Regions from separate parts of the Aerococcus sp. 150760013-2 genome, predicted to be linked through region 2. Evidence: riboswitches for the same ligand, from Rfam matches in the RefSeq annotation. Region 2 holds a riboswitch; each other region holds the start of a gene.
What was found. A riboswitch is a leader RNA that binds a small molecule or an ion and turns the genes downstream of it on or off. The one in region 2 is predicted to bind lysine.

Region 1: another riboswitch for lysine. It lies ahead of dapA (4-hydroxy-tetrahydrodipicolinate synthase); the one in region 2 lies ahead of ACUW85_RS01150 (ABC transporter permease subunit).
Region 3: another riboswitch for lysine. It lies ahead of ACUW85_RS00365 (YfcC family protein); the one in region 2 lies ahead of ACUW85_RS01150 (ABC transporter permease subunit).

What each region holds. Positions count from the first base shown of each region.
Region 1 covers NZ_JBSEYI010000005.1:64,246-75,398, reverse strand. The annotation lists gene purB (adenylosuccinate lyase) at 1-589, shown strand, start outside; gene ACUW85_RS03790 (helix-turn-helix transcriptional regulator) at 838-1,707, opposite strand; gene dapA (4-hydroxy-tetrahydrodipicolinate synthase) at 1,830-2,720, opposite strand; lysine riboswitch at 2,890-3,038, opposite strand; gene alr (alanine racemase) at 3,130-4,293, opposite strand; gene ACUW85_RS03775 (FUSC family protein) at 4,469-5,014, opposite strand; gene ACUW85_RS03770 (hypothetical protein) at 5,145-5,513, shown strand; gene ACUW85_RS03765 (M24 family metallopeptidase) at 5,802-6,914, opposite strand; gene ACUW85_RS03760 (response regulator) at 6,932-7,723, opposite strand; gene ACUW85_RS03755 (amino acid ABC transporter ATP-binding protein) at 8,037-8,765, shown strand; gene ACUW85_RS03750 (transporter substrate-binding domain-containing protein) at 8,801-9,616, shown strand; gene ACUW85_RS03745 (amino acid ABC transporter permease) at 9,630-10,283, shown strand; gene ACUW85_RS03740 (amino acid ABC transporter permease) at 10,300-10,992, shown strand.
Region 2 covers NZ_JBSEYI010000001.1:242,952-254,104, forward strand. The annotation lists gene ACUW85_RS01135 (endonuclease MutS2) at 41-2,422, opposite strand; gene ACUW85_RS01140 (CvpA family protein) at 2,558-3,115, opposite strand; gene ACUW85_RS01145 (cell division protein ZapA) at 3,155-3,718, opposite strand; lysine riboswitch at 3,982-4,145, shown strand; gene ACUW85_RS01150 (ABC transporter permease subunit) at 4,249-5,916, shown strand; gene ACUW85_RS01155 (amino acid ABC transporter ATP-binding protein) at 5,929-6,687, shown strand; gene ACUW85_RS01160 (CHAD domain-containing protein) at 6,936-7,709, opposite strand; gene ACUW85_RS01165 (DUF368 domain-containing protein) at 7,829-8,710, opposite strand; gene ACUW85_RS01170 (GGDEF domain-containing protein) at 8,861-9,922, opposite strand; gene ACUW85_RS01175 (DUF2207 family protein) at 10,276-11,153, opposite strand, start outside.
Region 3 covers NZ_JBSEYI010000001.1:65,743-76,895, forward strand. The annotation lists gene ACUW85_RS00320 (ABC transporter ATP-binding protein) at 1-1,072, shown strand, start outside; gene ACUW85_RS00325 (ABC transporter ATP-binding protein) at 1,076-2,815, shown strand; gene ACUW85_RS00330 (CBS domain-containing protein) at 2,882-3,643, opposite strand; gene ACUW85_RS00335 (ABC transporter substrate-binding protein) at 3,742-4,122, shown strand; gene ACUW85_RS00340 (amino acid ABC transporter permease) at 4,204-4,872, shown strand; gene ACUW85_RS00345 (amino acid ABC transporter ATP-binding protein) at 4,888-5,640, shown strand; gene ACUW85_RS00350 (nitroreductase family protein) at 5,820-6,416, shown strand; gene ACUW85_RS00355 (alpha/beta hydrolase) at 6,588-7,517, shown strand; gene ACUW85_RS00360 (YjjG family noncanonical pyrimidine nucleotidase) at 7,565-8,242, shown strand; lysine riboswitch at 8,363-8,513, shown strand; gene ACUW85_RS00365 (YfcC family protein) at 8,609-10,024, shown strand; gene ACUW85_RS00370 (M20 family metallopeptidase) at 10,043-11,153, shown strand, end outside.

The DNA.
Region 1 (11,153 bases), on a different contig from region 2:
CGAGGTCCGTTCACTACAAAAATCGGAAACACGTGAAGTGGAAGAATTCTTTGCAAAAGGGCAAAAAGGTTCAAGCGCAATGCCACATAAGCGTAACCCAATCGGTTCAGAAAACATGGCTGGATTAGCCCGTGTCGTTCGTGGTCATATCATGACTGCTTATGAAAACGTGACCTTATGGCATGAAAGAGATATCTCTCATTCATCGGCTGAACGCATTATCCTACCAGATACAACAATCTTAGTAGATTACATGTTACATCGTTTCGCAAACATCATGGAAAAACTAACCGTATTCCCTGAAAATATGAAACGCAACATGGATGCTACTCACGGTTTAATCTACTCACAACGTGTATTGCTAAAATTGGTTGATGCAGGCTTATCACGTGAAGCAGCCTACGACTTAGTACAACCTCTAACTGCAATCGCTTGGGACGAAGGCAAGCACTTTAAAGGGCTTGTAGAAGCCAATGAAGAAATCACTAGTCACCTTGATCAAGCAGCTATTGATGATGCATTTGACTACCACTACCATATCCAAAAAGTAGAGGACATTTTCGAAAAATTAGGAATAGTAGAAGAGTAGATTATTAGCAAAATTGCAATGACTGTATACAAAAAAAGCTCACGGTACTTAACCCAGATTAGGGCAAGTACCGTGAACTTTTTGTTTGATGTATGAAAAAACTTGTTGCAAGTAGCATGATTCAGCACTATTTTGTCCGATCCTGGACTGAGGGTGGTGCCACTGCTTTTAAGGCTATGATAGGTAAAGAGACAGCCGACGACTGAAATCAATAAATCAATAAATCTATAATCAAAAAAAAGAGATTCTTATGAGTCTCCTTTTTTTGGTACCTGATGCGGTCTAATATGATAATGCTTAATAAAGGCTCTATAGAAGTTACTATAATCATTAAAGCCAGCTTTTTGCCATGACTCCGTGATAGACAAACCATTTTCAATCAGGGTATAGGCATAGCCCAACCGCAAGTCCAAGATGAATTGGTAAATGGTTGAATGGAAGTAAGGCTGAAATACTCGGTTGACAGTTGACGTTGAAATGTCGAACTTGTCTGCGATGTCTTGAAGGGTTAGGTCTTTTCGGTAGGAATCAACAATAAAATGTTTAATTTCGTAGGCTAAAATTTCTCTTTCAGACATCTCTAATCGGTTTTGGTTTGAAGCAGAAGAAAGTCGACACAATTCAAGGAATATGGTCGATACAATACTAAAGATCATTTTCTTTTGAATGTTATCTTCAGGTCGTTTCAATTCCAACTGTAATTGAATCAAAGTTTGTAGTAGATGTTGCCAAGTGACGAAAGAGAAACTGAAGACATGGGGTTCATCAAAAATGTGTTTAACTTCAGGCGTTTCCACAAAATCATTGGCAATGGCATCTAAGTAAGGTTCGCCTAGGGATAAAATATAGGCATATATTTTTTCTTCTGTTGGTTTGTGGTCGTCAACGTGAGGATCACAGTCTTTTTCCGGTAAGATTAACCGTCTCATAATCGGTTCAGGTAAGACAACAATTTGACGAACAGAGACGTCAATTTTCTTGTCGGCTAACTCAATAGAGAAGGGTCTAAGGGGAATCAAGAGTTCGTTTCGATGGAAAGAAGAACGATTATAAATGTCAACCATTTGCTGATCAACTTTTTTTAGTTTGATTCGAAATGGAGGTGTTCCAGTTGGCATAAATCAAAACTCCTATTTTACATATTCAATCTATCACTTATCAGCTGCAATAAAAGAAAGAGCGTGCACTCATAAGGTACACACCCTTTAATATACCACAATTTACTTCAAAATTGAAAAGACTATAGCAAATTCAATCGTTTCATTTCAGCTTCTAGTGCAGCCACTGTTTCCTCTTGGGCAGGGACTAGTGGTAGACGCACTGAACCTGTATCGAAACCAAGCATAGACATAGCTTTTTTGATTGGAATTGGATTTGGTTCACTGAATAAAATGTCGATTAACGGTTTAAAAGTCGTTTGAATTTCAGCCGCTTTTTTAAAGTCGCCATTTAAGGCATAATGAGTCATTTCATGTACTTGTTTTGGTGCAATGTTAGCCAAAACAGAAATCACCCCTTGGCCACCCAAACTCATTAATGGAATAACCGTATCGTCGTTTCCAGAGTACACATCAAAATCAGGACCAACGTGGTAACGCGCATCCACTGCATTGGCTAAATCACCAGTTGCATCTTTAATCGCGACAATGTTTTCGATATTTTTAAGTTCCGCCAATGTTTTTGGTGCAATAGACATACCTGTACGTCCTGGTACATCATATAAGATAATAGGCGTCGTTTTTACAGCATCTGCAATGGCACTATAATGCGCCAATAAACCAGCTTGGCTCGTTTTTAAATAATAAGGCGTTACAGAAAGAATAGCATCTGCACCTGCGGCTACACAGTCTTTCGTTAATTGGATTCCGTGGGCAGTATCATTAGACCCAGCACCAGCAATCACGGGCACACGGCCATTGACTTTTTCCACACAGAATTTTACTAATTCAACTTGTTCTTCGTCAGTTTGTGTTGAAGCTTCACCAGTTGTTCCGGCAACGACAATGGCATCTGTACCATTTTTAATTTGAAATTCAATCAACTCCGCAAACACATCGTAATTGATATTTTGTTCTAATGAATTATCGTAAGGGGTAACGATGGCTACCGCAGAACCTTTAAAAATTGTCATGAGAATCCTCCTATATTGTTCGCACTTTGTAATTGTCTTTATGAAAAAACGATCAGATAGCTTGAGTATAAAAAAAGGCAGACAAGAGCATCACTCTATGTCTACCTAGGAAAACGTGTCAAAAAATACTGATAGCATTCAATAACCCTAACAGTTTTTAATCCCTAGCATAAGACAAGCGCTCCTCACCTTAATGGGCATTAAGGTTTGACAGGGATAACCCTTTTAGGTATTACCCCCAACACAGAAAATCTGCATTTCGGCACAACCACCTTTCACCATCGGCTACTGATTGGTTGCGCATCCTCTATATCTATACTTTCTATTTGTATAATCGTTAGTTTAAAATTAACATGACTATCCACTAAAGGCAAGGATTAAATGAAAAAACTATTAGATTTCGAAAGCGTTATTTCATTTTCTTTTTCTTATTAGAGGTATATTCTCTGGGCAATCGTTGGCCTAAATTCGTCAAGACTTCATGGGCAATCGTTCCAGCATGACTAGCAACGTCCACTACATCAACAGTTTGGCCGCCATTTGTCCCGATTAAAGTCACCTTAGCGCCAACAGGCATCTCATGGGGTAGGCGAATAATCATCTGGTCCATACAGATCCGGCCCACACTCGGGCACCGCTCGCCGTCAACAATGGCATCCAAGCCCAAATAACTTCTTTGCCAGCCGTCCGCGTAGCCAATCGGTAAGGTAGCCACCCATTCATCCGCACCGGCCACATACTCAGCCCCGTAGGAAATCGTATCGCCCGCATGCATTTGTTTGACGTAGATAATTTCCGTCTCCAAAGTCAATGCTTGCTTGAAATCAACAGGTGACGCCACATCTTCCATACTTGGAATGGATCCGTATAAGCCCAGGCCAAGTCGCGCAGCATCCAAAGTTTTTTCCGGGTACCAAAGGCTTAAGGCAGAGTTTGATTGATGGAAAAGGGGGGTGTACCCTAATGCTGAGTAGTCCAATTGACCAAGCAAACCTTCAAAAAAGTCAGATTGGGCTTGAACCTTGTCCTTACCATGGTCAGTGAAGGAATCAGCGGTTGCATAGTGGGTAAAGACTGAAGCCAACTTAAATTTCTTCGGATGTTTGGCAATGTAATCAATGATTTTTTGCGCTTTTTCAGCAGATCGCACGCCAATCCGCCCCATCCCAGAATCCACTTTAAGGTGGACATTCAATCGATGAAGGCGAGAAAAGTCTTTATCGTGTTTCTTGGCGTATTTTAAATAGTCCAAGCTAGAGACTGTCACACCAATTTCTAAATTAGCTAAAAGCCAAGCATCGTCTGGATCAGTCAAACCTAAAATCATGATAGGGGCAATAATCCCAGCGTCTCTTAGTTCTAACGCTTCATCCGCAACTGCGACCGCAAAACCGTCCGCACCGCGAGATTGGAGGGCGTCAGCTATTTTGACGGCACCTAAACCATAGGCGTCAGCCTTAACAACTGCCATGACAGCTTTATTACCGATATGCTTTTTAATAGCGAAATAATTATGAATAATCGCATCTAGAGACACGCTGGCCTTACTAGGGCGATGATAACTAATGGTCATAGTTTAAACCTCTCTTTAATCACATGGATTGATCGAAATAGATAGGAAAGGGCGTTAATATCGCGCATTTCACTTCTCATTTATTATACCACGTGTGGGTGAAAACTCGAAAGAAGGGTCTCTAACTTAAGGAAAAGCTAAGTTAGTTCAACCCTAAGGTAACCTTAGTGGTCAGTTAAACGTCTTCAGAAGTAGAAATTTGTAGAAACTTCGGTACATGGCTATTGTAAATAAGGATCCAAGGAACAACTCGGTCTCTTGGAAGAATGTACTCGATTCCAACAGCGACAATGGCACCCAAGAAGGTATCTAATACCCGAAGTAGCGCATATACATATTGATTGTCCGCTGGAATATTGAAGACAATGACAAGGAAAGTGGCGCTACCACCAATAACCCCTTGTGGATTCTTAACTAGAAGGTTGGTTTGAATCGTAATTAAAATACCTAAACCGCCTAAAAGTGCAGTAATCAAATAATGGTCAGGCAATAAGTTATGTAAAAAAATAAAAACTAATGAGGCAAAAGCCCCACAAACAATGGCTAAGGTTCTGCGCAAACCAAAAGAAAGCGACGAAGTGACGTCAGCCCTTTGTGAAAATACCGCTGAAAGGGCAGCGATTTGTGGGTCAATAGAGATAAATGCTGAAATAAGAACAATCATAAAGACACTCAAAGAAGTCTTCAAGGTCCTCATACCAACGTGAAAATTTTGTTTCACTGAAATAAGCTCCTTTAATTAAGAGGGAAAGTTGAAAAATTCCCCTTCTCTACAATTTGAATTTTCTTGTAAATAGATTATACTAGGAATACTTGATGAAATGAACTAAATAATGAAGGTGGTGCACTAGGTGAAGCGGCAAACATATCGCCAAGCGAAAAAGGAGCTTGAACGCGAGAAGAAGAATAACCAAAAAAAATATGGAAAAAATTTTTCAGATGATATTAAATCCTTGGTCCCTGAGACGACACTCACACAGGATACTGCTGAATTTAACGTCGAAACGTTTGCGGAAACACCTTTGCCAAAAGAAACCTTCCAAGACTTAGACACCAATGAAATCTTCTTTGAAAGACAAAAACAGAAACAGTACTTTTGGTCAGGTTCAAGCAATCACTCACGCAAAGTACTGGTATGGATCATTCTAGCCCTCGCCATCCTAGCAGTAACCTTGCTCGGACCGCGCGTATTCGAATTCTTCCAAATGATCTTTAAGTAGAAAAGGTGCGACAGAAGTCGTTAAGAAATAAACCACTAGAATACAAGCAAAAGCTCCCTTCACTTGTCGTGTTGGGAGCTTTTTTGAAGCTTATATTTTTAATATTTGAAATCATAAAATGAAAAATAGGGCATTTGTGGCCTGGGTGGTCTGTATTAATTTGGACGTTCCTTGAAAAGTGAAGCCAAAGCCTTCTTTATTACGAAATATATCTAAATTACTACATAGGGTATATAAACATAGATCTAAAAAACACGACAACTGTCGTGTTTTTTAGTGTGTAATGTTTTATTTTGGTTGAATAATAATCATATCTTTGGTGAAGTGGTTCAAGTTTTCAGTGCGACCATCATGTGCAATCACTAAATCTTCAATACGAACGGCTGTATTACCAGTCAGGTAAATACCAGGTTCGATTGAGAAGATATTGCCATCTTTAATGGTATCTGTATTAGCTTTTGACACATCGCCTTTTTCATGAACTTCGCGTCCAATGAAATGCCCTAGTCGGTGGGTAAATTGGTCCCCGTATCCTTGGGCTGTGATGTAATCACGCGCTGCAGCATCCACATTTGCCAAAGTTTCGCCAACTTTGACCGCATCAATGCCACGTAAATTGGCTTCCAGTACGATGTCGTATACCCTTTTGGCCTCAGCACTAGGCTCACCGTAATAAACGGTACGGGTCATGTCGGAACAGTATCCTTCATGTTTACAGCCGATATCAATGACAATCGAATCACCGCGCTTCGGCAAGGTATGGTCAGATTCATGGTGTGGGTCAGCGCCGTTTGGACCGTAAGCGATAATGGGTTCGAATGAAAAGCCGGCATCTGCACCTTCTTCATCGTAAATGCGGGCTAATTCATCTACGGCAGCCAATTCGTCCAAACCAAGTGGTAAGACTTCTTCGATTAAACGAGCCATGGCACGGTCGTTAATATCTGAAGCTTTACGCATTTTTTCTTGTTCTTCAGCGGTTTTAATGGCTCTTTGGGCATCAACTAAGTCAGATCCTACTTCAAAAATGGCCTGGTTGTATGTTTTGGCGATGGCTAATAGTTGGTCAGCCCGCCACAATTTATCCACGCCGATTCGTAGTGGGGCGTCGGTTGCTGGAAAATCCGCTAGATTTGCGAAGGCTTCAACGATTGTATAGTTATCATCTACCCAAGTGACGTCAACTCCAGCTAATTCGTCGAACACAAATAGCTTGTTAGCAATAATTTGTGGATCTTTTTCCGGTTGGATAATTAATAACCAAAAACGTTCCATAGGGTCAAAAATGACACCGGTGTAGTAGTCGATGGATGCCTTGTCGCTAATGATTAGGGCATCTAGGTTGTGGTTTTTAACTTGTTGTTGAATGGTTTTTAGTCGGTTGCTATGTTCTTGATCCATATGTCCTCCATCTCGTCTTACAGATAGCCGTCAGAAGAATCTTCACTATATTTCTCTTCAGCTTCTGGATGTTCCTCAATATATTCCTCAAATTCACGTAAGGTCATACCATCATGGGCTTCAAGGAAGTCCTCGCGACGGTCTTTACGGTATTTGACCATTTTCTCTTTAAATATTTCACCAGTAGTTGGCGGTGTCCAAGAAACGGCGTTGGCGCCAGCTTCGATTACCTTACGAATGGTGTCTTCATTCTGACCACCGGTTGCGATAATCGGCACATCTGGGAAATCCCGGCGAATCCGTTCAACTATAGCGGCTGTTTCTTTGCCACCAGAGACGTTTAGGATATCCGCACCGGCAGAAATTCGTGCATCAATATCGTTATAGGCAGAGACAACTGTCGCTACAATTGGAGAGTCGACGGTGTGTTCAATATCTAGAATATTTTCTGCGGTCATCGGGGCATTCACCACAACCCCTTGAACGCCTGTTGCTTCGGCAAAAAGGGCAATATCTACGCTACGCTTACCCTGAGTTGTACCACCACCAACGCCAGCAAATACAGGTTGACTGGCTACTGATGTTACTGCTGAAATGATTGCAGGATGCGGGGAGAATGGGTAGACAGCTAAGACGGCATCCGCATTACAATATAGGATTGTGGCGACGTCAGTTGTAAAGACGAATGATTTCAAAGTTCGTCCAAACACGCGAATACCCGATGCTTCGTTAATAACTTCTGGCACCATCACCATATCGCTTCTAAATTGCGAAGAGATATTTTGAGAGCCGTTTTTTGGTTGATTCAACGTTATAACCTCCATTTAATTGATTGAATGGGTGTTTCAAATAGTTCTAGTCTTATTATAGTACTTATGTAAAAAGAATGACAATTCAAAATTTCGACAGGGCGTCATATCAAATAAAAAGCTGTTCAAATAATTCGATTATGAAATATAAATTAACATTGATATCGAAACATGTTAAGAAATCTATCAAAAAATTTGACACCTATTTAAGAAATGATTAGAATTATTTTATCTTTATGCAAAAATCCTGTTTACATTCTAGTTTATTGCAATTGTATTCAAAAGGAAAAATCAAATAAGAAGAGGTGCTATGATGATTACATTTGATCATGTTGAAAAATATTATGGTAAATTCCACGCGTTGAAAGACATAAATCTGAAGATAAATGAGGGTGAAGTTGTGACCTTAATTGGACCCTCTGGTTCTGGTAAATCAACTTTGATTCGGACGATAAATGCTTTAGAAAAGGTAGATTCAGGCCATTTAATTGTTGACGGGAAAGATATTACAGATCGCAACACTGACATCCGTCAAATTCGCCGCGACTGCGGTATGGTGTTCCAACACTTCGAATTATATCCTCACATGACCGTGTTAGAAAATGTGACATTGGCACCTTTAAAAGTCTTGAAGAAAACTGATAAAGATGCCCAAGATAGAGCAGAGCGTTTATTACAACGGGTAAATATGTGGGATAAACGTGACGCATACCCAAGTCAATTATCTGGTGGGCAAAAACAACGTGTTGCCATCGCACGTGGTCTAGCTATGCGTCCGAAAATGATGCTATTTGATGAACCAACTTCAGCCCTTGACCCAGAAATGGTTGGGGAAGTATTGGACCAAATGAAACGTATCGCTTTTGAGGATAACATGACTATGGTTGTTGTAACGCATGAGATGGGCTTTGCCAAGGAAGTATCGAATAGAACCATCTTTATGGCAGAAGGAGAAATTTTAGAAGACCGTCCATCGAAAGAGTTCTTCGAAGATCCTCATGATGAACGTGCCGTTCAATTCCTAAGCAAGATCTTAGTCTAATCACCAAGTCACGCTTAAGGAAAGAGGGGGATACTATGAAAAAACTATGGCGAATTGTTGCGCTAGTGGCTTTTGCTTTCTTGGCTACGGCCTGTACAAGCTCTGCTACAAGCCAACAGGATATTGCTGAGCGAATCGACAGCGAAGCCTACCCGGTCATCACTTGGGGGGTAAAAGTCGATACCAACTTATTTGGGAAATATAATATTGAAGGAAACCGTATCGAAGGTTTTGATATCGATATGGCGAAAGAAATTACTAAGCGTGTCGGTGGGGAAAATGCCGAAGCAGAATTTGTTGAGGTAACCTCCAAAACCCGCATTCCTTTACTGAAAAATGGGAACGTAGATGCTTTGATTGCCACCATGACCATCTCAGAAGAGCGGTTAAAACAAGTTGACTTTAGTCAAGTGTACTTTGACGCCGGGCAAGCCTTGATGGTACCTGAAGATTCTGATATTGAAAGTGTTGAAAGCTTGACGAGTGAACATACCGTTTTGGCAGTAAAAGGGTCTACATCAGCCCAACGAATTAAAGAAGCAGCGCCGGATGCGAATATCTTAGAGTTAGAAAACTACGCTGAAGCCTTCACGGCCTTAAAATCGGGTCAAGGAGACGCAATGACTACTGATAATGCAATTTTATTAGGGATCATTGAACAAAATCCGGGTTACAAAATTGCTGGCTCAACCTTTACAACAGAACCATATGGTATTGCCATCAACAAAGGTCAAGATGGCTTCTTAAATGAAGTAAACCAAGCCATTGATGACATGGTAGCTGATGGTACGTATCAAGAAATATATGCAAAATGGTTTGGTGACGATACTGAGTCATCAATTGCAGAGTAGGGAGGTTGAGCACATGTTTGAATTATTAACAAATTATTCTGATTTAATTATCGAAGGATTTATCAATACCTTGATTGCATCAGTGATCGCTCTGATTGCTTCCTTAATTCTTGGTGGTTTAATGGGGATTATCCAAACCTTAGATAATAAGGTTTTAGCTAAAATTGGGGATATATATGTAGAATTTTTCCGTAATATTCCTTTATTGATTATTGTAATGTTTTTCTATGTAGTTATTCCTTTATACGGGGTGGAAATTACCGGATTCCAATCAGGGATTATCGGTTTAACCCTTTACACATCTGCCTTTATCGCGGACGTTGTTCGTTCAGGGATTGATGCTGTACCTGAAGGTCAAAGAGAAGCAGCTATTTCACAAGGGATGACTTACAGACAAACGATGCAGTACGTGGTTTTACCACAAGCTGTGAAAATTGTGATTCCGCCATTGGGTAACCAATTTATCAACCTAGTGAAAAACTCTTCTATTCTAGCTATGGTAGCTGGGTTAGATTTAATGTATTACGGTGATTTAATTGCCAGTGAAACCTTTAATACTTTAGGGACTTACACAATGATCGCAGGTATTTACTTGATCATTACAGTACCTTTAACTTTATTAGTTTCATATATTGAAAAACGATTAGCACAACAGGACGTACGTTAGAAAGGAGCGGTAATAGATGGATTTTGCAGGTGCATTTCAATGGATGAATATCCAGTTTTTACTTGATGGTCTATGGGTTACGCTTCAAGTAACGTTTTACGCTATCATATTCTCGTTAATTTTAGGTGGTATTTTTGGGATAGTTCGTTTTATGGGGATTCCAATTTTATCTAAAGCTTTAGGGCTAGTTATTGATATTATTCGTAACTTACCTTTACTATTGATTATCTTCTTTACTTACTTTGCTTTGCCACAATTAGGGATTCGCTTAAATATTTTCTGGGCAGCAGTAGGGGCCTTGACCATATTTGAATCAGCCATGATTTCAGAAATTATTCGTGGTGGATTGAATGCTATTCCAAAAGGGCAGGCAGAAGCAGGTATTTCAACCGGTTTAACCCGTGTTCAAACCTTGGTATATATTTTATTACCACAAGCTGTGCGGTCAATGGCACCTTCGATTGTGTCGCAATTAATTGCTTTGATTAAGGATACATCGCTTGCGACAATTATTTCCTTACCGGAATTGACGCATAATGCGAAGATTATCTACAACCAAGATACAGCATATGTGATTCCAATGTTTGTGATCATGACCTTCCTATATTGGTTGGTATGTTATACCTTGTCTAAATTTTCAAAATACCTATCAAACCGACGTTCTAACAAGGCCACAGCAAAAGATGGCGCTTTGAAAACACCGGCATAGTACAATTCAAGCTGTTTGCTTTTGCTTTTTCTATCATGGCCTCTGAACCAGGGTGCTAAGACAGACAGCACTGGAAGAAGTCGTGATTTCAAAGGACCACAAGAATATGTGGGTTGATTGTAAGATAGGATATTTTTTAACATTGTGTCTAAATGGTTTCA
Region 2 (11,153 bases):
TTGTCTGACCAATTTGAACATTTATCTGCTTTTTACCAATTTAGCCTTTAAATTTAGCGATTGTCGCCCCATTACCACCCATGTTATAAGGTGCGAATTCAAAGGATTCAACCCGTGGATGGTTCTTCAAGGCCTTTTGAACACCCAGTCTTAAGGCACCTGTGCCGTGACCATGGATAATGGTGACCTGACCATGCCCGGCTAATAAGGCCGAATCGATAAAATTGTTTAGTCGAATCATGGCTTCCTCATACCGTTCACCACGTAAATCTAGACTCGTATTGACTGATTTAGCCTTACTTGCTTTGAGTCCAGCCCGATGATTTTTCTCTTTCTTCGGTTTCTCATCAACTAAAGTTAAATCTTTTTCAGCCACTTCCATCTTCAGCATACCCATCTGAACAACCCAGTCCTTTTCACGTTTCTCAACCAAGGTACCACGTTGCCCGTAGGTTAGAACATTCACTTCATCGCCCACTTCAAAGCTGGCTTTTCGCTCTTTATTTTTCTTGGCTTTTTGAAGGATTTTGTTTTTCTTTAGCTGTTCCTCTTGCGTTAAGTTAGACAAGGCGCTTTGACGATCAATCATCTCATGTTCTTTGATATTACCAATGGTTGGATGGTTGATTTGCCACTCCCGGATCTCCGCCAGAATGGCATCGGCTTTTGCCTTGGTGTCTTCTACCAATTGATTGGCTTCTTTACGGGCCCGGTTCATATAGGTTTGTTTGTCGGCTTCTAGTCTAGCTTGTGCCTTTTTCAAATCATTTAAAAGATTTTCAGCATCGGCTAAGTCTTTGGCGGCTTCGGCTGATAAGTCTTCGTATTCGTGACGTTGGGCTTCTAAATCAAGCAACATTTCGTTGAGATTTTGGCTATCTTCCTGGATATAAGAACGTGCTTCATCCACCATTTCAACTGGTAAACCTAGTCGTTGGGAGATATCAAAGGCGTTAGAGCGACCTGGCACCCCAATCAGCAATTGATAGGTTGGTTCCAAGGTGATTTCGTTAAATTCCATCGAGGCATTAATGGCCCCAGGATGGTCGTAAGCGTACGTTTTCAGTTCCGGATAGTGGGTAGTGGCCAATACGCGGGCGTTTAGGAAGGCAAAACGGTTTAGTACCGCGATGGCGATGGCTGCCCCTTCTTGAGGGTCGGTACCAGAACCCAACTCATCGATTAAAACTAGCGAATGTTCATCTGCAGCCTCAACAATACGGATAATATTCGTCATATGTCCTGAGAAGGTGGATAAACTTTGTTCAATGGACTGCTCGTCACCAATATCCGCAAATATTTCTTTGAAGATTTCTACCCGAGAATCTGCCTTGGCAGTAATATATAAGCCTGATTGAGCCATTAATTGCAGTAGACCGACTGTTTTCAAGGTAATGGTTTTACCACCGGTGTTTGGCCCGGTAATGACGATCATATTATATTCATGGCTAAAATGAATATCGTTAGCGACAACTGTTTTGCGGTCTAATAAAGGATGTCTCGCCTCTTTTAGGTCAATGCGTTCAGATCCATTTGCTAAAATCGGTCGGTTGGCCCCAATTTCACGGGCATAGAAGAATTTAGCTTGAATCAAGTCTATATCCCCAAGACGTTGATTGTTTTCAGCAATTTCACTGGTATAAGGGGCTAATTCTGTAGATAACTCTTGGAAAATCCGTCTAATCTCCTCGTCTTCTTGGACTTGCAGGGACCGCAAGTGGTTATTTGCATCTAAAACTGTTTGCGGTTCAATGTACAATGTTTGTCCTGATGACGATTGGTCATGAACTACCCCACCAAAAGCGTTACGGTATTCTTGTTTAACCGGAATTACAAAGCGGTTGTTCCGGATGGTGATGATGGCCTCACTTAAATAAGAAGCCTTATTAGACCGGATTATTTGGTCTAGTTTGACACGGATACCCGCTTCTTCGCGTTTGATTCCTTGTCTTAAGCCATGTAAAGTTGACGAGGCATTGTCATAAACTGACCCATCATCTGCAATTGCATTTTGCATCTTACGCATCAAATCCCGCATGTCAATAAAGTCATCTGCAATTTCATACAATTGCATTAATTCTACTTTTGCTTCTTTTAGTTTGCTAAAGAAGGTAGAAACTTCACCAGATGCCCGTAAGACCCGGCCTACTGCAGCCAATTCTTTCCCGTTTAAGTCGGCACCAATATCCAATCGTTTTAAGAATGGTTTTACGTTGATTAGTTGGCTGACTGGGATCCGTTTGTCTAATTCAAACAAGCGTTTTAAATCGTCAACACTTTGTAAGGCTTGCTCGATTTCTTCCGCTTCTGCACTGGGTTTTAAATTTAAAGCTTGGATTTTTCCGATTTCAGTTCGGGTTTCTTTTGCTACTTGTTGTTGTATTTTCTCAAATTCTAAGGTTTGAAATATTTTAGGATTCAAAATGTGTCCTCCTTCGATTGTTATCAGTAATGAATATAAAAGGCGTCTTAAGTAGGAAATAGGCCGTGATCAATTATCACAGCCATATGAATTGCCATAATTGCGCAGTGCGCAAAGGCATATATTTGCACGTTGTTAAAATGGTAAGTTGCCTAGTCCTTGTAGTAGGATATTGAATACTTGACCAGATAAAATTGGGGTATTCAAGATAATGAAGTCGGCGACTGAAGAATTGGATAAGGCTGTTTGCACCCCTTCAAAGGTTAAAACTGACATAAACATCAAAATAAAGAATGACCAGAACCAAGCTGAGAAGAAGCCAAATAGGCCGCCCAAAATGCCGTTCCATTGAATATCCATTTCTTTAAATTTTAAGTCTCTTAAGCCAAAAGCAATTAATTTAGTAACAATCCAGACAAGCAAGATAATTGCTAACAAGGCAACTAATCTAAAGTAAATGATATCCATATTTTGTAATAAAGCTACTGGATAATAGACAAAGGTATTTTCAATATCAAAACCTACATAAGGCACCCATAAGGTTACAAGGTCAACTAGATTTTGATAGAACAAAACGGCAAACAAATACGCGACTAATAGGCCTATAGAATGAATGCCTTGCAGTATAGCCCCTCGATAGACACCAACGCCTATACTAAGTGTAAAAAATAATAAAATCAAAAAACTTGTCATGCTTTCCTCCCGTTGGTATCCATATTTTCTATCAATAGCCTATGATCTTGGTGTTTGACGCAAACGACCCAATTGTTTTGAGGCTGTGTTCACACTAGACTTCAAACTTGGTTGGCTAATTTCAGGAATTTCTTTATCTAGGTCAGCCTGTGTCAGTGTTTGTTTTCCACTTGCTTTTGTTTGCGCTGGTCTTTTAGCTAGCGCCTTAGCATGTCCCTGGTTCGTCTTGGCTTTTGATGGTGTTTGCGGTTGCGTTTTTTCTTGTGCTTCACGCATCTTTTCTTTTTCTATTTCAGCAATTTCTTTCACCAACGTGCCCATGGTTTGCTCCATTGATTTTACACGGACCATTAAATCGGCATTTTCTTTAGATTTTACAGCCATTTGTGCTTGTAAATCCACATTATCAGATTGGATGTTTAACGCTACTAATAAAGCCATCTCTTCCATTGACATATTGGGATTCTTTTTACTGATATCAGCAAGTAATTGGTTGATATCACGGCTCACTTGTTGAATATGTTCACTTGTTTTATGACTCTTGATGGTGAATTTGTGATAGCCCAATTTCGCTATTACTCTGTTTTTTTCTTCATTCGACATATTTGTCACTCCAACTTTTTTTACTGTGCGTTAAATGTTTATAGATGCAATAGAAAGGTCGCGTCTTAACGACTTTCGTTCCACCTAGCTTTCATAATCTTAGATATTTTACCATTTATCCCGAATAATGGCTAGACCTAGCCACTATCTGCTTTTAATGATCAAAAAAGATAGAAAAATTGCAATGATTTTAAGCTATCATGAAAGATTTAATCAGATTTTCATGACAAGTCATTATTCTTCGTGTATGATGAGATACGATATATTGAGATAGAGGTGCGGAGCTTATCAGTACATACCCGAGCGGGAGCGTTGAAAGTATGGAAAGGAATATTCGCCGAAATATTTTAACCCCAAGTTAAAGTATTGGGCATAAACAAAAAATGTTTATGACTGTCACTTAACCAAGTGATGCGCTATCCTAGGAGTGACGACTGAAAGACTAGTCATAGTCTAACTGCGTACAAAGGGAAGCCTCTATTGCAATTTATTGCTGTAGAGGCTTTTTATTATTTTCGGGAGGTATTATTATGAAAAATCATCAAGTAAGTAACACTTGGCAAAAAGCTTTGATTGCTATTTTGACCATCGTATTTGCCATCGTTGGCCCAACATCCGCTTTTGTTGAAGCGAGTGAGGTCGGCACAACAATTGAGGTTGACCAAGAAGCATTAGCTGAAGGTTTAGACACAGAAGGCGTCCTACGAGTTGGGATGGAAGCCAACTATGCGCCCTTCAACTGGTCGCAAACATCTGACGCGGACGGTGCAGTCCCTATTTCAAACTCTGACGGTGAATATGCAAACGGTTATGACGTACAAATCGCTAAACGTCTAGCTGATTCACTAGGTTTAGAACTTGAAATTGTTAAGTTAGAGTGGGACGGTCTACCACCCGCACTTGAATCTGGCATGATAGACGTGATTATTGCCGGTATGTCACCAACACCAGAACGTCTACAACAAATGGACTTCTCAAATTCTTACTATTCTTCAGATATCGTTCTTGTGACTATGGCTGACAGTGAATACGCAGATGCTAAATCTCTAGAAGATTTCGCTGGCACAACTGTTACTGGTCAATTAAATACATTCCATTATGATTTAATTCCGCAAATTACTGACGTAACCCAAGCCACTGCCTTAGATTCATTCCCAACGATGATTACAGCTTTAACTGCTGGTTCAGTTGACGCCTATGTATCTGAAAAACCAGGTGCCATGGCTGCTGTAGCTGCTAACCCTGACTTAACATACGTTGAGTTTGCTGAGGGCCAAGGCTTTAACTTAGGTGAAGTCACTTCTGATATTGCTGTTGCAACCAGAAAAGATTCTCCATTAACAGACATTATGAACCAAGCCTTAGCAACTATTCCAACCGCTGACCGTGACCAATTAATGGAAGATATGGTGAACTTGAACGAGCGCGGTGAAAGTGCTGGTTTCTGGTCTGAAGTTGCGGGCATTTGGGATACTTACGGTTCCCAATTCCTAACTGGTGCTGGTAACACTATGTTTATCGCGTTAAGCTCGACAATTATGGGATTTGTCATTGGTTTATTGATTGCTATCTACCGTTCATTAATCGTTCGTCGCGATCAAAAACCAGTTGCCTACTTCTTCTATAAATTATTCGACTTTGTGATTGCTGCCTACATTGAAATCTTCCGTGGTACACCAATGATGGTACAAGCTATGATGATTTTCTATGGTTCAAGACTATTCTTCAATTTCCAAATGTCTACTATGTTTGCAGCCTTACTAATTGTGTCGATTAATACTGGTGCTTATCTTGCCGAAGTGATCCGTGGTGGGATTACCTCAGTGGATAAAGGCCAAACTGAGGCCGCTCGTGCCATTGGTATGAACCACTACCAAACAATGACGACAATCGTTTTGCCACAAGCTATTCGGTCAATCTTACCTGCTTTAGGTAACGAATTTGTAATCAATATTAAAGATACTTCTGTATTGAATGTTATCGCAGTAACTGAGTTATTCTTTGTAACGAAATCAGCTGCAGGTTCAACTTACCTAACCTTCCAAACATTCCTAATTACAGCGATTATCTACTTTGTCTTAACTTTTACAACAACTCGTGTCTTGAATTTTATCGAAAATCGTATGGCAGGCAAAAAGACTTACCATGTCTATGAATCTAGCACGAATACAGTAATCAACGGTCAAAGAGAACAATAGGAGGAAAATGACATGCAAAACCAAGATCAATTAATCTTAAATGTACAACATTTAGAAAAACGTTTTGGGGAAAACTTGGTCCTACGTGATATCGACTTCCAAGTACGCCCAGGACAAGTAACCTCTATTATTGGTTCATCTGGATCAGGTAAATCTACCCTACTACGTTGCTTAAACCTACTTGAAGAACCAACTGGCGGCGACATTTTATACCACGGCCAATCGATTTTAAACGGGAAGAAAATGAACATTAATAAATACCGTACCCAAGTTGGTATGGTATTCCAATCATTCAACCTATTTAAAAACTGTACAGCCCTAGAAAACTGTACAGTTGGCCAACGTAAAATCTTAGGTCGTAGTCAGGCTGAAGCAGAAGCAGTTGCCCTTAAGAACCTTGAAAAAGTCGGTATGGCACCTTACCGTGACGCCCGCCCTGAGCAACTATCTGGTGGACAACAACAGCGTGTCGCGATTGCCCGTGCCCTTTCAATGGACCCAGAAGTCTTACTATTCGATGAGCCTACATCTGCCCTTGACCCAGAAATGGTTGGGGAAGTATTGGAAACAATGACCCAATTAGCAACAGAAGGTCTAACAATGATCGTTGTAACCCACGAAATGGCCTTCGCCCGTGACGTATCAACCAATATCGTCTTCATGGACAAAGGTGTCATCGTCGAACAAGGTCCAGCCAAAGAGGTCATCGATACCCCGAAACAAGAAAGAACAAAAGCCTTCTTGACAAGATACGCAAACGAAAGATTTTAAATAGGATGGTAAAAATGTCGCCTAGACTAGCCGTACTGTAACCAATCCTACGAGATCTGAAAGATATTGAAGGATTTGGTGATATGTCAGCGAAGTCTGACATTTTAAATTCGACTATGTAAGGTGCGAGTCGCTCGATCCCGATTTTGAATGAGGGTGCAAGGCGCTACATACTTTCAAATAGCAAAAAATCACAAAAAGCAGTTGGAAAATCCAACTGCTTTTTGTGTATTATCTTATTCTTAAATCTATTCCGCGCTTTCGATATTATCGCGAATTTGATTTAATAAATCACGCACATTTTCATCCTTCACTTTATCTTTGTATGCTGTCAGTAAATCATAATTGACATGCGCATCTGTAATTTCACCGAATTCAGATTGAATGGCCTTGGCGTCTTTTCTGTATTGGTTTAAGTCTTTAGAAACCGTATCGTCGAAGTAAGTGGCAGCATACCGCACCTTCTTGGCACTCTTTCTAATTTCGTGGACTACCTCGTAGTCAGAAATATCCACTGTCTTAAAGGCGTATCGCAATTTTTTATCCTTCTTTTTCAGGCGCTTAAGCGTATACTTTTTCCAGTCTTTCTTATTTTTAAATAGGTCGAGTTCAAGGATTTCTTTCGCATCCTCAATAGCCTGCTGAATGGTGGCGCTATTGCCCTTATTAAAAGTCCGGTTCATTTCTATCCGACGTTCTTTAACGAAGGTGTTAAACAGCTGGTAATAAGCCTCGCTGGTTTCAGGATGATTTACTGCATAATCTTCGCAATATTCATAAAGCACATCCAATTCACGAAGGGGCCCAAATACGCGCGCTGCTGCACCCAATTGCTGGTTCAACTTGTTATAATGGTCTTTGTCCATACGTTTTTTTATAAAGTTAAGTAGACCACGTAATTCTCGAATTGAAACACGCAAATCGTGGACTAGTTCATCGGAAAATGGGTTGTTCTGATAATCTAGATATAAGTCCGACACCTTATTTATCTGCTGTTCAAATACTTCATGCCGTTTATTCATTCAAATCACTCCCTTCCCTAGAAATTCGTTTTCTTATAAGTTCATTATACAAAATAAATTATTATCCGTAAAACGAAACAGGCACTCCCCACAAAAGGAAGTGCCTGTTTTTAGACGATTTAGTCATTTGAATATTTTTCTTCAATTTTAGAGAACCATAATGAGAAGATTGTCCCTAATACAAAGGCAATCACACACCAAATCAATGTGCTCATGAATGATAAACCAGAATTTGCTAAACCTTCAGCTGAGAAACCTGGGAATACTTGTGTTGGGAATAATGCAATCGATGAACCAATTACAGTCCCTAAAATAAAGTGGTACATTTTAGAGTAGTAATGTTTAAAGGCCCATTCAGCAACCTTCGCTAAACCAATGACACACAGTAACCCACCTAAACCTAACGGAATAATGACTGAAAAATCAAGGGCTGCAATACCAGCGGCCATTTTGTCATACAAACCAAAGTAGATTAAGAAGTTTGATGGGCTCATCCCCGGTACAATAACCCCTAAACCAATCAAAGCACCTGATAATACCCAAGCGATAAAAGAAGGTTGTACTTGTGTAATCCCTTGACCTCCAAAGTACATGATTAAGAAAATGATGACTGCAGTCACTGCAAGCAAGGTTAAGTCAGATGTACTGCGCCCTTCTTTTCCAGCAGACTTAAATAGTGATGGTAATGTACCCACTACGAAACCGATAAATAAGGTAATAAAAATAGCTGCGTAAAGTCCAAAAGCTTTTTCAACGAAAATTGAAAATACCAATATTCCTATTAAGAAACCAATCCCAACTGGAATAAAGTAACGCACATTTTTCCAGAAGTTTTCCGTAATGTTAGCTAAAAAGTTAATTATTTGATCGTACAAACCGAAAATCACAGCTAGGACACCACCTGAAAGACCTGGTAGAATGCCTCCTATCCCAACAGCTGCACCCTTCAGAACACGGATAAACCAATCTGCCGAAAAGACGGCATCTTTTTTATTATTCATTTATTCTCCTCTTTCAATTCCATTTTTTACTAGACAGTTCAATAAGACCAATCCATTGTACTATTAGATAATATGTATTGTATCAATCTTTGGGCTGAGAATCATCGTTGAAAGCTAAAAAATATGAAAGTTCTAGTTGAAAATAATCAATTAATCAACACTCAACTCACTTATAGCGCTCACCGTCTGGTTCTTCCCTCGGTGTTTCGCTTGATATAAGGCTTGGTCAGCCCGCAATAAGGTAATTTTCATGTCTTCATGCGGTTTTCTATGGGCCACACCAATTGACACCGTAATCTTCAAGGGGTCGCCTTCTTCACTAAATAGTGGCAATTCAGCAACCCTTTCATGGATAGATTCAGCTAAATCCAGCGTCTTTTGTCCCGTCTCGTCAAATACTAAAGCCACGAATTCTTCCCCACCATACCGGTAATAATCGAATAAATCGGACTTTAAATTATTTAACACGGTGCCTATTTCTTTAAGTGCCCTATCGCCCACAAGATGACCATAGGTATCATTTAACTTTTTGAAATTATCAATATCAAGAACTAATAGGGAATAGGGATCATTATTTTCTGAAATTTTCCTAAGGTCTTCTTCTAATTTTCGGGCGTTATAGAGGGTCGTTAAACTGTCATGCACTGAGGTTTGGTAGAGTTTGTCTAGATCGTTGGTGAACTGGTAAGAAACGTATATGAATGCCGATGACAAAACAGCTAGCAATAGTAAAGATGAAAATACTTGGGCGGGATCTTCTAATCGAATGATGGATATTGGCGTAGTAATGAAAATAGCCATCATCGCTAACAACCATAGTTGGAAGAACTCTGAATACTTGGCTTTAATACGGTCAAAGACACCTAAACTGAGCAAAATATAGACTAAGACCATCAAGAGGTTTAAACTGGACAAGGTTAAGTCACCAAAGAAAAAACGACCAATCGCAACCAGCACCATTGTCGGATAGGCAATTTTCTTATCCAAATATACCATGGTATAGGCGAATAGTACCGACCTAAAGTCAAAACGAACACCTTCAACGAGAAAGGATGACATCATCAAGCAAAAACCCGCTGCCGTTTGTAAACTAATAAAGAGTTTACGGTTGTTGATGGGATTTCGTCTTTCCTCAATACCATATCGCCAGCGCCAAACTAAATAAATATCCATAAAAACAATTGCCATATTTGCTAAGACATTTACAATCATGCTATCCTCCTGTATTCCATAATCTATATAATATGCCTAATTAAAAATATTTCCTTGAAATTTTTAAAAAGCCCTGTCTTGACATAAATACTCATTATAATCAATATACCACGATTGATCAGCCAGAAATAACTAAATTAACTTTCAAGAGAAAAATCTTGGAAATTTATCCATTCCTTAATTATTAGACATTCATTTTTTAATTTGGCTAAACCTTACACATAATTAAGGATAATAAGTTATATTATTGGAAATCCTGGTATGAATGTTTGAAATCATTCGCAAATAAAAAGCCAACTAAAACGAGTCTAGTTGGCTAATACAATTATTGTTCGCATTTATATCGTGACAGACTAGCGAACACCGCCGCCGCCACCTCCACCGAAGGAACCGCCACCACCACCGAAGCTGGTACCGCCACCTCCACCAGATGATGAAGAAGCTGTTGCAGCGCTATGACCGTCTGAATAAGATCTGTTAAGCATTGAACCATAGTACGCATAGTAGAAGAATGGCGCATCTGAGTAGGTTGAGATTTCAGCATATTCAGGATAAATCTTACGGAATTCTTCTTCCACTTCATCAGCAATACCAAAAGCACCCGCATAAATCATTAATTCATCCCATAAGGCAACTTCATTCGTTTGACGCTCATTTAGTAATGAGAAGTCTAACAGATAGTTTTTGAATTTCACGATATTATCGCGTAACTCAAAGCCTTTATCTGTATAAGCGACACCTGCCACTTCATGGGCGATATCTAAGTCGCTTTTTTCACGACGTGATTTGGCTGTTAAGCCGACAAAAGTGTAACCATTTTCTTCCAAATAATCTGATGAATAAGAATCTAAGGCTCGTTCATAGGCCTCAATTTTCTTGTAATTCTTTTCTATATATTTAGAGAAGGCTTTTTGTTCAACACGGCCGTCTTTTTGAGCAACACGTTGCATCAATTTAAACAATCGTGCTGATGGGCCGGTTGGCGCCTTGTCTGATTGAACATAGATAACAGCTTGATCTTTCGATCTTAGGATGCCATCAATTTCTTCTTCACGCACTGTGATATAACCATTTTTTACCAGGTATAATATCCCTGCCGTCATATAGTTTTGCCGCAATTCACTCTTGTTATCGATTAATTGGGATAAAATCACATAAAGTTGGAATACATCTTCAGTTGGCGCTTCACGGTAATATTCTCCTTGCGTACGTTTTTCCATAGTTTTCATGG
Region 3 (11,153 bases), 180 kb from region 2:
AGTCGATCGTTTCGAAAAACAAAACCTGACTTTAAGAGGCGAGCAATTAACCATGGGCGCCTTCCAAGCGCTAGCTAACCCGTCAAGTCTTTTCTTAGTCAACTTAGCCATTGCCTTTATCTTGTTCTTCGGAGGAAGATTGGTAAATAATGGCCAGTTTATGCAAGGGGATGTCGTTGCCTTAGTTCAGTATATGAATAATATTCTCTTGGCTTTAAATGTACTTGTGAATATCTTGCTTGTATTTAGTCGCGGTATTGCAGGAATTAACCGAATTGATGAGGTTTTAGCCATTAAACCAGAAATCTTAGGTGGGCAGGACAAACTTTCTGGCCATGAACCCTTGGCCATCCAATTTGATGATGTAACTTTTGGATACGGAGAGCGTAATACCATTGAAAATATCACAGCTGATATCAAACCTGGTTCTTTTTTTGGGATTATCGGGGGGACGGCATCCGGTAAATCGACCTTAGTTAACTTGTTGTTACGTAATGACGATGTCAACCAGGGGCAAATTACCATTAACGATAGCTTGATTCAGAACTTAGACCTGAATGCCTATCGTCAAAAAATAGGTCTAGTCCCTCAATCAGCCTCTTTATTTACAGGGACCCTTAGAGATAATCTATTGATGGGCAAAAAGGACATCAGTGACCAAGACTTGTGGCAAGCTTTAGAAATTGCACAAGCCAAAGACTTTGTCGCTCAAAATGACCAGGGCTTAGACATGCTCGTTCGACAAGGTGGTAAAAACTTTTCAGGTGGACAAAAGCAAAGGCTAACGATTGCCCGGGCCTTGGTTGGCCACCCGCAAGTTTTAATACTAGACGATTCGTCAAGTGCCTTAGACTTCGCCACTGAATCGAAATTACGCCAAGCATTAAGCAAATTAAATACCACTATTATCATGATTTCACAGCGAGTATCTTCAGTACAACAGGCTGATCAAATTTTAGTCATGAATAATGGACGCAGTGCTGGAGTTGGTAGTCACGATGAATTATTAGCAACCAGTGGCATATATCAAGCGATTGTTGCTTCACAGATGCAAGAAGAAAAGGAGGACTAGCAGATGGATAAAACAACATTCTCGTGGCTGATGGATTACATCAAACGTTACCGTTGGACTACAATCGGCCTATTCCTATTTTCGACAATTACTGTCCTTTTCCAAGTTTTAATACCCATTCAAATCGGACAGGCAGTGAATGAAATCGTTGGCCTGGACCAAGTGGATTTTAAAGTTCTGTGGCAAGCCATTATCTGGCTGGGTATATTCGCCTTAATTGCAGCCCTAGCTCAGTATTTACAAAACCAGATGTCTAACCGACTAACCTACCATATTATTGCGGACTTACATAGAGACGCCTTTAATAAGATCCAAAAGCTACCTTTATCATACGTGGATAACCATTCTTTAGGGGACCTCGTTTCTCGCGTCATTAATGATGTCGATTTAGTCGGTAATGGTTTATTACAGAGTTTTAATAACTTATTCTCTGGAGTGATCTTAATTGTCGGGGTTATCGTGATGATGTTATCCCTAGATGTTAAAATTGGGCTAATTGTCATTATTTTGACCCCAATTTCTGTGGTTGTTTCTTATATTATTGCCAGTAGAACCTATCATCGCTTTACTGAACAGGTCAATTTACGTGGGGAACTCGGTGGATACGTGGATGAAATGGCCCAAGGGCAAATGATTGTCCGTGCCTTTACCTTTGAAGACGACGCCATTGAACAATTTACCAGTATTAACCAAAAAGTGCATGAGTCAGGTCTGTGGTCACAATTTTATGGGGCCTTAATTAACCCAACGTCGCGTGTTTTAAACTCCATTGTGTATGCTGCTGTGGGTGTAGTTGGTGCTTTTACTGTATTATCTGGCCAATTGAGTGTGGGGATTTTCTCTTCATTCTTAACTTACGCCAACCAATACAACAAGCCATTTAATGATATTTCTTCTATTATCAATGAAATGCAAACATCTTTAGCTGCGGCTGCTCGCGTCCATGAGCTGATGGGTGCTAAAGAAGAGACCCCTTCACGTGACCAAGCTGAACTTGTAGCGGTTGAAGGTGCAGTTGATTTTAAAGACTTAACCTTCCATTATGATAGCCAACGACCTTTAATTGAAGACTTAAACGTCCATGTCAAGGCTGGGGATACGGTAGCCATTGTAGGTCCTACTGGAGCTGGGAAAACGACCCTTATCAACCTACTGATGCGATTTTATGACCCAGTAGCCGGCGGGATTTATATTGATGGTGTCAACACCTTAGATATGCAACGTAGCTATCTACGACAAAACTTTGGGATGGTTTTACAGGATTCTTGGATTTTTGAAGGAACCATTTTCGACAATATTGCATACGGTAAGTCGGGCTCAACCATGGAAGAAGTGGTTGCTGTGGCTAAAAAAGCCCAGATCCATGACATGATCATGCAGATGGACCAAGATTATCAGTTTAAATTAAGTGAGAATGGGGCCAACATTTCTAAAGGGCAACAACAATTAATTTGTATTGCGCGAATTATGCTCACTGACCCAGATATGTTGATATTGGATGAGGCCACTTCTTCAATTGATACGATGACGGAGAAGGCGATTCAAGAAACCTTTGATGCAATGATGGTCAACCATACAACCTTTATCGTAGCCCACCGATTATCAACGATTGAAAATGCCGACCAAATCTTATATATGGAAAACGGCCATGTCTTAGAACAAGGCAGCCATCAAAGTTTATTAGAAAAAGAAGGTAAGTACTTCAATCTATACCAATCGCAATTTGACCACCAAGCTGAATAAGGCCTTATTGAAGGCGAACAAAAAAGCTAGCGGCAATTTTCGCTAGCTTTTTTGTCTACCCTCATCTTATAAATAATTTAGAATCGTCGTAATATCCCGTTGAGTGACAATTCCAATAATGTCTTCAGGTTTACGGACATCGTCTTTTTCCGAAATCAATAAGACTTCATTTCGGTTGTTGCGCATCAAGTCGACCATTAAATCATCTAATTCAAAAATTGGGGTATCAGGTGAAATGATTTGTTTACGGGTAATTTTCTTATGTTGACTATGATTGATGATTTGCTTTACTTTATATTTGGAGAAGTCCATATAGAACCAAGAATTTTTAGTAATTTCATCCGCAATAAATTTAGTGATCAATTCTGCAGAAATAACGGATACCAAACGTTCCTTATTAAAGACGGGTAATTGGGATACTTGATGGTGGTGTAAATCAGTCAAGGCTTTTTCTAGACTATCATCCATATTAATGGCAAAAACTGGTTTAATAAATTTTCTAGTTGACGGAATTTCTGTCAGTAATTGGTTGATTTCAAAGAGTTGTTGATTGGTTTCTTCAGAAGGATAAGCCAGGTTTACTTCAACATCTGTCTTGTGGTGGGTCAACAAGTTGCGTAACTGGCGAATCTGGTCTAAAAATTGATGGTTACGTTTGATTACTTGGTTCGTTTTGGCTAATTCTTCTACACACTGGAAGAAAGTAGCATCATCATTGACTAATAATCCCTTCATGGTTTGGTGTAGGGTGTTAAAGTGGCTAATAAAAGCGACTGTTACTGAATAGGGTTTATCCCTGGTAAATTCTTCAGAATAATGACTGGTCATCTTGGCAACCTCCTTCTATCTACTACTTTAATTATAACAAAAAGATGATGGAATAATGAATAGCAATAGTCTTGAGCAAATAAATTACAATCTTAGGTGTGCTAGCTGATTCTGACATCCAAGAGATTGAAGACTTGGAAGGGAAAACAATTGGTGGTGTTGCAGGGTCACATAAGGTGGATATCATGACGCAATATATAGAAGATAAGAGTTTAGATATTGAAATCCGTACTTATGAAAATCGTGAAGGACCTGAGTTAAATGTTGAAAAAGGTCAGATCGATGCCTATGCTCAGGATTATACGATAATTCAAGCGAGCATCCAATTGAAGGACAAACCATTCCGTACGCTAGGGACTGCTGACCGTTTGCCCTGGTTAGTTGCCATGTATGAACGGTGGGGTTTTGTTGAATTCGACCGAAAACGATTGAGCAATAAAAAGCACATCACTGTTTATTTGCAAAAAAACCTTATATAATTCTCCATATTTGGAAAACAGGATAGTGCCTGATATAGGCAACAAGAATGAAAAGGATTTACAAAAAGGAAGTGAATGAATATGGATTTTCTATACATGCTAGAAATCTTACCAGAAGTTGCTAGCTATATACCTACAACGCTTGTTCTAGCGTTTGTCTCTATGTTTTTCGCTGTGGTGATTGGTTTAATCGTAGCCTTTGGCCGCCGTAGCAAAAATAAAATTATCTCAAGTATGTCAGCGGCATATATTTCTGTATTCCGCGGGGTACCAACAGTTGTGCAATTATTTATTATCTACTTTGGACTCCCACAATTATTCCCATCTATGTCTAACTTGTCTGCAATGAGTGCAGCGATTATCGGTTTATCTTTTAAAGAAGCTTCTTATTTAGCGGAAATCTTCCGTGCAGCCCTAGATTCTGTAGATAGCGGACAAATTGAAGCTGGCTTATCAGTAGGGATGAAACCTTGGAAAATTTACCAAACTGTAGTCATCCCACAAGCAGTTGTGAATGCTGTACCGGGTACTTTAAATGTCTTTATTTCTCTAGTTAAAGGATCGTCAATTGTCTTTACCTTAGGGGTAACCGAAGTCTTTGCTTCAGCGAAATTGATTGCTTCATCATCAATGCTGTATTTTGAAACCTATGTTGTAGTTGGTTTCATTTACTGGGTAATCATCGTGATCATTTCATGGTTACAAGGCAAACTAGAACGCAAGATAGCTGTACCTTACAAACGCAGCTAGGAAAGGAGTACCAATATGATTACAGTTGAAAAATTAGTGAAAAAATTTGGCGATAACACTGTATTGAAGGGGATTGACTTTCAAGTGAACGAAGGAGAAGTTGTCGCAATTATCGGGCCGTCAGGTTCAGGAAAATCGACCTTTTTGCGGAGTTTAAACTTACTGGAATCACCAGAATCAGGAACCATTGAAATTAACGGGGTTAAAGTCATAGCACCGGATATCAAGAAGCAAGATGCCTTTGCCTTAAGACAGCAAACTGCCATGGTATTCCAACACTATAATTTGTTCAGAAATAAGACAGTTTTAGAGAACGTTACTTTATCTTTAATTTCAAATAAGGTCATGAAAAAAGACGAAGCTGCTGAATTTGGTGAAAAATTATTGAAACAAGTGGGCTTGTCGAAACAAAAAAACCAATACCCTGTGACTTTATCAGGTGGGCAACAACAACGGGTAAGTATCGCCCGGGCACTTGCTGTACAACCTAAAGCAATTCTACTAGATGAGCCAACGTCTGCCTTAGACCCAGAATTAGTGAATGAGGTGCTTGAAACCATCGAACACCTGGCAAAAGGGCACACAACACTAGTTATCGTGACGCACGAAATGAATTTTGCCCGCAAAGTGGCGGACCGGGTTGTCTTTATGAACGATGGGGTGGTCGTTGAATCAGGACGGCCGGATGAAATCTTCACTAATCCAAAAGAAGAGAGAACCAAACAATTCCTAAAAGAATACATTGGGGCCAATGAGTACGTTATCTAAATTGTTCTGATATGGTACCAAAAGCGTACCGAATATAGTCTTTTGATAACTTAAAAGTAGAAGATTGCACATTGATGAACTTGATAATTGACTTTTAAAAAGTAAGCATGTAGACTATAAATAGTTCTAATTGGAACTTGTTATTTAAAAAATTTGAAATTAAGAGGAGTATTTAATTTATGTCAGCTTTTAAAGATTTATTAACTAAACGTCGTTCTCACTACGCTATCGGTGCTAACACTGATGTGACTGCTTCAGATGTAACTGCTGCTTTAAACGAAGTGATTCCAACTGTACCAAGTGCATTTAACTCACAAGGTGTACGTGTTGTTGTCGTTTCTGGTGAAAAAAACCAACAACTTTGGGACTTGATTAAAGGTGTACAAACAGAAGTATTAGACGCAGGTACATTAAACTACATGAAACCAATCATGGATGGTGCGCGTGAAGCAGTTGGTACAATCTTATTCTTCGAAGACCGTGACGCTGTTGAAGCAGGTATCCCTGGTAACCCAGAACGTCGTTCAGTTTACAAAAACCACGAATCAGCAAATGCGCAATTAACAGCTTGGTTAGTATTAACTGAATTAGGTTTAGGTGCAAACTTACAACATTTCAACATTGGCTACGAGCAAGGATTTGACGCAGCAATTCGTGAATTGTTAGATTTACCTGAAGCTTGGGAACTAGTTGCTGAAATGCCATTCGGTTCAATTGAAGCACCTGCAGCTGACAAAGAATCAATCGCTGTTTCTGAATTAGTTACAGAACGTTAATCAATATTTTAATGAGGGGGTTGTGACGGTATTGTCACAACCCTTTTTATCATATCAGGTTCCAAAAGTCAGGATTTTCTGACACTTCCCAAAAGTCGATCCTACACGACTTTTGTCACACCTTAATACACAATGTTATAATGGTATAAATAAAATACTAGGAGGCCCAATATGCGGAGTGAAGTAATTAAATTATACGAAGACCGAGACGATGTGACGTTAACGACTTATCTGTTAGATCCTTTCACGACCAGTGATGATACGAGAACGAGACCAGCTATTATTATTTGCCCAGGTGGTTCATACATGTATTGTTCTGACCGTGAGGCTGAGCCAGTAGCGATGGCCTTTAATTCAATGGGATTTAACGCTTTTGTCCTACGGTATTCTGTTTATGGTCAAGGCAAAACGACCGACCAAACCCTTGCTGAGGGCCAATTTCCAGTGAAAGAAGATGTGGTTTTCCCACATGCTTTACAAGAAACAGCCAAAACATTTGAAATCATCCACAAACATGCAAGCGAATGGCAAGTCAATACAGACCAAATTGGGTTAATCGGTTTCTCTGCAGGTGGGCATAATACAGGTATGTACGGCAACTTGTGGAGCCAACCAGTTATCCAAGACGCTACCAGTTTAACAGGCGACCAATTGAAGCCAGCCTTTAATATTTCTTCATATGCCTTAACAGATATTGCCTACTATTTTGGTAAAAATGTACAGAACCCTGATCCAAATGTGCAAGCATATGCGACTGCTATTTCTCTAGCTTGCTTCGGTAAACCGCAACCAACTGCTGAAGAAGTTGTAAAATATTCTATTCCTTCAACAGTGAACGCTGATACACCACCAACTTTCATCTGGGCAACAAGAGAAGATCAAGTGGTGAATGTGCGCGACTCAATTTCATTTGCCTTGGCTTTAGAAGAAAATGAAATACCTTTTGAAATGCATATCTTTCAAAAAGGGCCACATGGTTTGTCAGTAGCTAACGAATCTTCAGCTTTATATCCAGTTCAAATCAATAAAACTGCCGCACAATGGCTACCGCTAGCTGAAAATTGGTTGAAACAAATCATCTTAAAAGGCACTTATTCCTGAGTGCTCAGGATGATACTTTGGTTTTAGGATAATAAAAAGAGGTAAATATGAAGTATAAAAACTTATTATTTGATGTAGATGATACCTTATTAGATTTCCAAGATGCGCAAAAGGGTGCATTGAAATCTTTATTTGAGGCTATGGATATTCCTTATAATGAGGAAACTGAGAAAATGTATAATACCATGAATCAAAGTCGCTGGCGCCAATTCGAACAAGGGATTTTAACCTCAGAACAAGTTGTAAATGGTAGATTTGGTATTTTCTTCAATCAACTAGGCATTGAAGTGGATAGTGTTGAAATGGAAAGAAATTATCGGCAGTATCTAAAAGAAGGTATAAAACCTATTGAAAATAGTTTGGAACTAGTGAATTCACTTTCTAAACAGGCAAATTTATATATCGTTACAAATGGTATTGCTGAAACGCAATCTTATCGTTTACAAAAATCTGGTTTGATCCCGTACTTTAAAGATGTGTTCATATCTGAGGAACTGAATGCGCAAAAGCCTAGTATAAATTTCTTTAATACAGTATTTTCAAGAATACCGTGTTTTAATAAAGAAGAAACAGCCATTATTGGGGATTCGCTTACGTCAGATATTCAAGGAGGTATTAATGCTGGAATCGACACCATTTGGTATAACCCAAAAAGGAAAGAAGTAAAAGATCCAGTAATGCCAACCTATGATATTGCGCAATTAAATGAAATATACGATTTATAGTTTTTTGACTTAGTTTAACCAATTTTTCTCATGAACGCACAATAGCATATAACATCGATTGTAAAATTTCTTGACATTGTACCTTTTATTTCATAAGATTAGACTTAAATGAATAAATGCGAAATAGAAAGAGGCCGCTAATCACATCAGTATCCATTTGGAGAAAGGGTTATTAGCCGAAACAGTATAACTTACTGTTGGGGGTGTATTAAAAAAATGCATCACTGCCAAAAAGGAATGCCCAATTCCTTCCAGGAGCGCTTTCTATTTTGCGGGCAAAAGTGATTTCTGTATTCAACCAATACCAAGTCGAGCTTTTGCTTGCCTTGGTATTTTTTTATTCAAATTTTTAAAAGGAGCTTTTTTATGAAGTCAAAACTTTTTCCAAAAAAGTTACAAATGCCGAATGCATTAGTACTTTTATTTTCAATCATGGTCATCATGATGGTCTTAACCTGGGTTATTCCAGCAGGGGAGTTTGAACGAATGCTGGTTGATGATCGAACTGTTTTAGTACCAGATTCTTTCCATTTTATTGATTCTAGCCCACAAAATCCCTTCCAGTTGATTCTGGCCTTACCGCAAGCTTTTATTGAGGTAGGATCTATCGTATTCTTCCTCTTTATCACAGGTGGATCATTCAAATTAATTAACGAAACAGGCATTCTGGAAGCCTTAATGGGTCGTTTAGTCCGTGCCTTAAAAGGACGCGAGGAAGTCTTCATTCCTATTCTTGTTTTTGTGACTGGTTTAGGTGGTGCCACTTTAGGTTTATCAGAGGAAATTATCCTCTTCATCCCAATCGGTATAGCACTAGCTAGAGCTTTAGGCTACGACGCCATGACAGGGATTGCCGTTTTAATTCTTGGGGCTGCAGTGGGCTTTAATGCCGGTTTTATGAACCCATTCTCAGTAGGTGTTGCCCAAGCCTTAGCCGAATTACCATTATTCTCAGGTGTTGGCTTACGTATCGCCTTATTCATTGTTCTTTGGGCAGTGACAACGATTTTTATTATGCGTTATGCGAAAAAAGTCAAAGCTGATCCAAGCAAAAGCGACGTTGCTGATTTAGAAGCTGCGGATAAAGCGCAAGCTGACTATATCGATTTAAATGAACAGGAACTACCAGCATTTTCATCACGCCACAAATGGATTTCAATAGCTTTACTTGTTGGTTTTTCTATAATGATTTATGGTGTATTCCAAATTGGCTGGTTTATTGATGAATTAGGCGCGATGTTCTTTACAATGGCAGTTGTTTCCGCCTTAATTGGGGGTCTTTCAACTGGCAAAATAGCCGACACCTTCGTTGCTGGGGCCGGTGAAATGATGTTCTCAGTACTTGCTATTGTATTTGCCCGCGGTATTTTAGTAGTCATGGAAAATGGGATGATTTTAGATACAATTATTTACTATCTTGTACAAGTAGTGAACATTTTCCCAGCTATTCTAGGTTCAGTTGGTATGTACGTGATTCAAATCTTGATCAACTTCTTTATCCCATCTGGTTCAGGACAAGCAGCAGCAACGATGCCAATCATGTTACCAATTGCAGACTCACTAGATGTCACAAGACAAACAGCTGTACTTGCTTTCCAATTAGGTTCAGGTTTCATGGATGCCATTATTCCAACATCCGGTGTCCTGATGGCTGAATTATCACTGGCTAAAATTCCATATAACAAATGGTTTAAATGGTTTATGCCATTACTAACCATTTATATTTTAATTGGATTGGCATTTTTAATCTTCGCCCATTTTGTAGGCTACGGGCCATTCTAGAAAGGAAGAGTAAATTTTATGACTGTAAAAGAAACATTACATCAAGAAGTTAACGCCCTAGAAACAGACTTAAGAGGATTGAGCGATTATATTTTTGCTAATCCAGAACTAGGCCATCAAGAATTTAAATCGTCAAAAGCCCATATTGCATTGCTTGAAAAACATGGTTTTACTGTTGAAACCCCGTATGCTGGCTTTGATACGGCCTTTAGAGCGACTTTTGATTCAGGTCAACCTGGCCCAACAATTGCTTACTTGTCTGAGTACGACGCCTTACCGTCAATTGGGCATGGCTGTGGCCATAATATGCTTGGGACTGTAGACACTGGTGCTGGTATCGCCTTATCTAAGGTAATCAACCAGACTGGCGGCCGAGTGATTGTTTTAGGAACGCCCGCTGAAGAAACAACTGGAACTAAGGTAGATATGGCTAATTCAGGCGTATTTGACGACGTAGATGTGGCTATGTGTACCCATCCTTCAGATGAAAATACTATGTCTGGCACTTCAATGGCTATCCACCCAATTGCTTTTGAATTTTTCGGTAAACCGGCCCATGCTGCAGAAGCGCCAGAAGAAGGGATTAACGCCCTAGACGCTATGTTAAACCTATTTAATAATATCAATAGTCTCCGCCAAGAAATGCGGTCATCTGCTCGTGTACATGGGATTATTACCCACGGTGGAGACGCAGCCAACGTGATCCCTGAATACACACGCGCTGAATTCTATGTCCGCGCCTTGGATACGCCTTATATGGAAGTTTTATCGGAGAAAATCATCAACTGTGCTAAGGCCGCAGCACTTGCAAGTGGTTGTACTATGAAGCACACAGACTTTGAAAATATCTACAGGGATATGATTACTAACGAGACTTTATCTGCAGTTTACAACGAAAATGCAAGTGAATTAGGTATTGAAATGGTTCCCGAGAAATTAGGGGAAAATGGGTCAATTGATATGGGTGACGTCAGTCATGTAGTCCCTTCAATCCATTCTTACTATTCAATCACAAATGGCAAGCGTGTTATCGGGCACACACCTGAATTTAGAGACTGTACCCAAACACCATTTGCCTATGACATGATGATGAAAGTTGTTGAAACATTGGCGCGTACTGGTATTGATG